Linked DNA regions of Streptomyces venezuelae. The protein of the gene in region 1 interacts with the protein of each later gene in a pairwise test. Links are inferred from orthologs where the notes say so. Each region holds a gene or a part of one and is shown in the gene's direction. Other genes may lie near its edges.

What was found.
Region 2: the proteins of DEJ46_RS15475 (region 1) and rlmB interact in binary tests that used the Escherichia coli proteins (3 or more experiments, as listed by UniProt). The link is inferred for Streptomyces venezuelae from one-to-one orthologs.

The regions. Positions count from the first base shown.
Region 1 is NZ_CP029194.1:3,491,116-3,494,324, reverse strand. What follows is about bases 27-2,927. They hold DEJ46_RS15475 (NAD(P)H-hydrate dehydratase), read left to right. Parts: upstream 27-692; coding sequence 693-2,162; downstream 2,163-2,927. Other genes in these bases: DEJ46_RS15470 (L,D-transpeptidase), read left to right, coding at 2,398-2,927; DEJ46_RS15480 (hypothetical protein), read right to left, coding at 27-573. Also shown: DEJ46_RS39140 (hypothetical protein), read right to left, coding at 1-19; more of DEJ46_RS15480, read right to left, coding at 16-26; more of DEJ46_RS15470, read left to right, coding at 2,928-3,209. UniProt on the Escherichia coli protein: Bifunctional enzyme that catalyzes the epimerization of the S- and R-forms of NAD(P)HX and the dehydration of the S-form of NAD(P)HX at the expense of ADP, which is converted to AMP.
Region 2 is NZ_CP029194.1:3,981,336-3,984,475, reverse strand. The notes cover bases 3-2,834. They hold rlmB (23S rRNA (guanosine(2251)-2'-O)-methyltransferase RlmB), read left to right. Parts: upstream 3-856; coding sequence 857-1,813; downstream 1,814-2,834. Other genes in these bases: DEJ46_RS18060 (DoxX family membrane protein), read left to right, coding at 1,942-2,834; cysS (cysteine--tRNA ligase), read left to right, coding at 3-776. Outside these bases: more of cysS, read left to right, coding at 1-2; more of DEJ46_RS18060, read left to right, coding at 2,835-3,140. UniProt on the Escherichia coli protein: Specifically methylates the ribose of guanosine 2251 in 23S rRNA.

The DNA.
Region 1 (3,209 bases):
TCAGGAGGGGTGTTCTCACTGGAAGGTCACCGGCACGTACACGTCGTACTTCCGGTCGGAGCTGTCGAAGTGGTCCGCGCGGGTGACGATCGCGCAGGTCACGCCCGACTGGCCGCAGGTGACGGTGTCGGAGATCTTCGCCTTGACGTGGATCTGGACGGAGAAGGAGCCGAGGCCGCCGGACTCCGTGAAGGGGGAGGAGTTGGACGGGGACATCCAGTACCAGTCGCTGTTCACCCAGTGGGAGGCGCCGGTCGTGCCGGCCTCGTCCTGGCCGCCGAGGCAGGGGGTGGGCTTGCTGTTCCAGGTGGTCGGGTCGGCGGTGTTCACCCCCGCCGGTATCGCGCAGAGGCTCACGTAGACGCCCTGGTCGGGGTTGTAGCCGGAGCCGGTGACGGTGACGTTGGCGCCCGTGGCGGGGGCGGTGTTCGGGGCGGTGAGGGAGAGGGCGTGGGTGCGGGTGCCGTCCGTGACGGTGCGGCTCGCGGTGGCGGCAGTGGCGGCGGAGGCGAGGCCGACGGTGAGGGCGGCGGCGGAGGCGAGGGTGAGGGCGGTACGGGCGAGGGCGCGCATGGCGGAGCTGCCTTTCCAGGCGATGGCTAGTTAGGTAAGGCGAACCTAAGTTGGATGATGAGGGAGCGTCAACCCTCGCCCCCGGGCGGCGGCTTGAGGACTGCGGCAGACTGCTGACCATGCGTACCGCTCATCGTGTGGAGACCGTCCGGGCCGCCGAGGCCGCACTCAAGGCCCGCCTCCCGGAAGGCGCCCTCATGCAGCGCGCCGCCGCCGGACTCGCCGCCGCCTGCGCGGGGTTGCTGCCGCGGGTGTACGGGGCGAGGGTCGTGCTGCTCGTCGGCAGCGGCGACAACGGAGGCGACGCGCTGTACGCCGGGGCCCGGCTCGCCCGGCGGGGGGCCGGGGTCGCGGCCGTACTGCTCGGGGGCCGGGCTCACGAGGGCGGTCTCGCGGCCTTCCGGGCGGCGGGCGGGCGGACCCCCGACGACCCCTTCGAGGCACTCGCCGCCGCCGACCTCGTCCTCGACGGCATCACCGGCATCGGCGGTCAGGGCGGGCTCCGGCCGGACGCCGTCCCGGTCGCCCGGGCCGCGCGCGGCTCGAACGCCGTCGTCGTCGCCGTCGACCTGCCGAGCGGCGTCGACGCCGACACGGGCGAGGTGACCGGGGAGGCGCTGCGGGCCGACGTGACGGTGACCTTCGGGACGTACAAGCCGGCGCTGCTCGTCGACCCGGCGCGGGAGTACGCGGGGGCGCTGCGGTTCGTCGGCATCGGTATCGACCCCTACCTCCCCGGGGTGCCGGAGCTGGAGGCCCTCCAGCACGAGGACGTCGCGCGGCTGCTGCCCGTGCCGGGGGCCGAGAGCGACAAGTACCGGCGCGGGGTCCTCGGCGTCGTCGCCGGCTCCGCCCGCTACCCGGGCGCGGCGGTCCTCGCGGTGTCCGGGGCGCTGCGGGGCGGGGCGGGGGCCGTGCGGTACGTCGGGCCCGCCGGGGACGCGGTGCTCGCGCGGCACCCGGAGACCCTCGTGCACTCCGGGCGGCCCGAGAAGGCCGGGCGGGTCCAGGCCTGGGTCGTCGGGCCCGGGCTCGGCGAGGGGCCCGGGCCCGTCGTCGCGGTCGCCGAGGTCCTCGCCTCCGACGTGCCGGTCCTCGTCGACGCCGACGGCCTGCGAGGCCTCGACCCGGCGGTCGTACGGGCCCGCCGTCCCGCCTCGACCCTGCTCACCCCGCACGCGGGGGAGGCGGCGGCGCTGCTGGGCGTCGCGCGGGAGGAGGTGGAGGCGGGGCGGCTCGCGGCGGTACGGGAGCTGGCGGGGCGCTTCGGGGCGACGGTGCTGCTCAAGGGGTCGACGACGCTGGTGTGCGGGCCGGAGGGCGGGCCCGTACGGGTCAACCCGACCGGTACGCCGTGGCTCGCGACGGCAGGGAGCGGGGACGTCCTCTCGGGTCTGGCGGGCTCCCTCCTCGCGGCGGGGCTCCCGGTGGTGGACGCGGCCTCGGCCGCCGCGTACCTGCACGGCCTTGCGGCGCGGCGGGCGGCGGCGGGGCGGGGCGCTGCGGTGGGGGCGGGCCCGGTGACGGCGGGCGAGGTGGCGGTGTCCCTGCGGGGGGCTTGGCGGGACGTGGTGGCGCCGGCGTCGTAGCCGGGGCGGTTCCTTTCCCTCACCCCGTCCCTTCCCGAAACCCTGCCGGGGAGCCGGGGAGCCGGGGAGCCGGGGAGCCGGGGGCTGGGGGCGATCAGGGGGCACCGGGGCGCGAGGTCTGGCCCACTCGGGCGAACCCGTTGCCCCGCCCGTGGGATCCGGCGCGCTGGGAGCGCGCGGCGCGGATTGGGTGGGTGGGGTGATCAGTTGCCGAAGAAGTCGTACCGGGCCGTTGCTGCTCGGTCTCGCCGCCGTCCTCGCCCTCGGGCCGACCGTGGCCCTCGCCGATTCGCCCGAGCCCGTCCCGCCCCCGTCGGCCCAGGCCGACGCTCCCGCCCTCGACGACCCGCTCGTGCCCGGGGTCGTCGGGGGCGGGCGGGCCGAGTATCCGATGGATACTCCCGATCAGGTGCTGCCTCCGCTGCAGTCCGAGGACGATGTCCCCGTGCCCGAGCCGGAGGAGGACGTCGACGAGCTGGTCGAGTATCTGCCGCGCAGCGTCGTCGGGGCCGCCTGTACCGCCACCACCGGGACCCATCAGCGGCTGGTCGAGCGGCTGCTGAAGCTGAAGGTGGACGGCGTGCAGTCGGCGGCCGACTGCACGGCCATCAAGGCGTTCCAGGTGCGGGAGAAGATCAAGCCCGCCAACGGGTACGCCGGGCCCGTCACCTGGGCCCGGGCCGAGCTGCTCGCCGCGCGGAAGAACCTCGACCCCGGGCGGCGCTGCCCCGTGAAGAAGGACGCCGTCGCCTGCGTCGATCTCGACCGCCAGCTGATGTGGGTGCGGAAGGACAAGAAGATCACCTTCCCGGTGGTCAACATCAGGAGCGGCCGCCCCGGGTACGCGACCCGGACCGGATGGCACTCCGTCTACTGGCGCCACAAGGACCACTGGTCCTCCATCTACAACACCCCCATGCCCTTCTCCCAGTTCTTCAGCGGCGGGCAGGCCTTCCACGCCGTCTACGGGCAGATCGCCACGCCCACCGGCAGCCGGGGCTGCGTCAATCTCAGCTACGGCAACGCCCGGAAACTCTGGGACGTCCT
Region 2 (3,140 bases), 490 kb from region 1 along the record:
CGGCCATGGCCCACAAGTACCTGGGCTCCGCCTTCGACATCCACGGCGGCGGCCTCGACCTGATCTTCCCGCACCACGAGAACGAGATCGCCCAGGCCAAGGCCTACGGCGACGACTTCGCGAAGTACTGGGTGCACAACGCCTGGGTCACCATGGCCGGCGAGAAGATGTCGAAGTCGCTCGGCAACAGCGTGCTGGTGTCGGAGATGGTCAAGAACTGGCGTCCCATCGTCCTCCGCTACTACCTGGGCACCCCGCACTACCGCTCGATGATCGAGTACAGCGAGGAGTCCCTGCGCGAGGCCGAGTCGGCGTTCGCCCGTATCGAGGGCTTCGTCCAGCGCGCCACCGAGAAGGCCGGGACGACCGTCGCCCCCGCCGCCGAGGTGCCGCCGGCCTTCGCCGAGGCCATGGACGACGACCTGGGCGTGCCGCACGCGCTCGCGATCATCCACACCACCGTCCGCCAGGGCAACAGCGCCCTCGCCGCGGACGACAAGGACGAGGCCATCGCCCGCCTCGCCGAGGTCCGCGCCATGCTCGGCGTCCTCGGCCTGGACCCGCTCGACCCGCAGTGGGCCGAGGAGTCCGGTGGCGGCGAGGAGCTCCACGGCGTCGTCGACACCCTCGTACGGCTCGTGCTCCAGCAGCGCGAGTCGGCCCGCGAGCGGAAGGACTGGGCGACCGCGGACGCGATCCGCGACCAGCTGAGCCACTCCGGTCTCGCGATCGAGGACAGCCCCGACGGCCCCCGCTGGACGCTGGGCAACCGTTAGAAGACGTGCCGCTCGGGGCTCCGGGCGGCACACTTCAGTTAAAGACTTGTGTACGCAGGCAATAGAGGAAACAGGTAGTCATGGCCGGGAACAGCCAGCGCAGGAACCGTCGCACGTCCAACAAGAAGGGTGCGACGGTCGGCAGCGGTGGCCAGCGGCGCAAGGGCCTCGAAGGCAAGGGCCCGACCCCCAAGGCCGAGGACCGCAAGGGCCACAAGGCGTTCCGCGTCTCCAACGCGATGGCCCGGCAGGCGGCCAAGCGCAAGCCCGTCGCGCGCCGCGGCGGCAAGGGGACGTCCGAGATGGTCGTCGGCCGCAACCCGGTCTTCGAGGCGCTGCGTGACGGCGTGCCCGCCACGACCCTGTACGTGCAGCAGTTCATCGACAACGACGAGCGCGTGCGCGAGGCCCTGAACCTCGCCACCGGCCGCGGCAACATCCACATCATGGAGGCGCCGCGCCCCGAGCTCGACCGCATGACGAACAACCTGAACCACCAGGGTCTCGTCCTCCAGGTCCCGCCGTACGAGTACGCGCACCCCGAGGACCTCGCCGCGGCGGCCTACGACGCCCACGAGGACCCGCTGATCGTCGCCCTCGACGGCATCACCGACCCGCGGAACCTCGGCGCCGTCGTCCGCTCCGTCGCGGCCTTCGGCGGCCACGGTGTGGTCGTCCCCGAGCGCCGTGCCGCCGGCATGACGGCCGGTGCGTGGAAGACCTCGGCCGGTACCGCCGCCCGCACCCCGGTCGCCCGCGCGACCAACCTGACCCGCTGCCTGGAGCAGTACCAGAAGGCCGGCCTGACGGTCGTCGGCCTCGCCGCCGACGGCGACCACGAGGTCCACGAGCTGGAGGCGCTGTCCGGCCCGGTCGTCATCGTCGTCGGCTCCGAGGGCAAGGGCCTGTCCCGCCTCGTCGGCGAGACCTGCGACTTCCTCGTCCGCATCCCGATGCCGGGCGGCGCCGAGTCGCTCAACGCCGGTGTCGCCGCGGGTGTCGTGCTGTACGAGGCGGCTCGCCGCCGTATGGCGTAACACCGGGCGCGACGCCCGACGTCGCACCCCTTCGTACGACCCGGCCCCGGCCGCGGCGTTGATCTTGACGGGTCTCGGACATTTGCGAGCTGTCAAGGCAGTGTCCTAAACCCAGATCACTCGGTTAGATGAGTGTGGACACCAGAACGCCCCGGCCGGGGTTCGACGATCAGCCCGCGCTGAGCATGGTCAAAGTGGACTCCGATCCCGCCCAGGTGATCGTGAACCACGCCAGCTTCCGTGTGCGGCTCGCGCCGGCCAAGGCGCCGACGTTCGCCGGGAACCCGCGCGTCGCCGCCTTCGCGGGAGCCGCAGCCGCCGCCGGAGCCGCGGGAGGGGGCGCGCCGCGCCGCCGTCCCGTCGTGTGGACGGGGAAGTCCGCGCCGGGCGCGACCGGACTCCTCCAGGCCGTCCGCGAGTCCTCCGTCTCCACGCTCGACCCGGCGACCGCCGGACACGCCGGGCTCGACACGGGCGTCACGCAGGCCATCCCGCGCATCGACGACACCATGCCCACCCCGGTGGTGCCCGCCGAGGCAGCCGGCCCGCTCCTGCCGCCGATGCGCCGCGCCGAGGGCGCCTACGACGACGTGTACGAGCTCCGGCCCGAGACCCCCGGGCCGTACGGGGACGACACGGCGGACGGCAGGGACGCCAGGGCCGGTCACGAGGGCCGCGACGGCCGCCGCCAGACCCACGACCCGGTCCGGCACGCGTACTACCCCGGCCGCCGGATGAACCTCGGTGTCGTCCTCCTCCCGCTCCGCGTCTTCCTCGGCTTCATCTCCATCTACGCGGGCATGGGCAAGCTCTGCGACCCCGTCTACTTCGACGGCGGCGAGCGGGGCTCCATGGTGAAGTGGCTCAACTCGCTGCACCCGTGGCCCCTCGCCGAACCGCTCCGCGACTTCGCCCTCCAGCACCCCGTGGGCGCCGGACTCACCGTCGCGTTCCTCCAGGTCGTCGTCGGCGTCCTGACCGTCCTCGGCCTCTGGCAGCGGGTGGCGGCCGTCGTCGGCGCCCTGCTCTCCGCCGCGCTCCTCCTGACCGTCAGCTGGAAGACCGTCCCGGTCTACGACTCCGCCGACATCATCTACCTCGCCGCCTGGTCCCCGCTGATCATCGCCGGCGCCCCCGTCTACTCGCTCGACGGCCGCCTGGCCGGAGAGGCCTGGCGCACCCTCGGGCCGCGCGCGGAACTCTGGGCCCTCCGCCGCCGCGTCACGCGCCGCAGCACGCTCCTCGCCTCGGTCGTCGTCGGCCTCACCCTCCTCATCGGCTCCGTCCTCGGCGGCGCGGTCCGCTCGACCGAGATGGTCACCGTCCC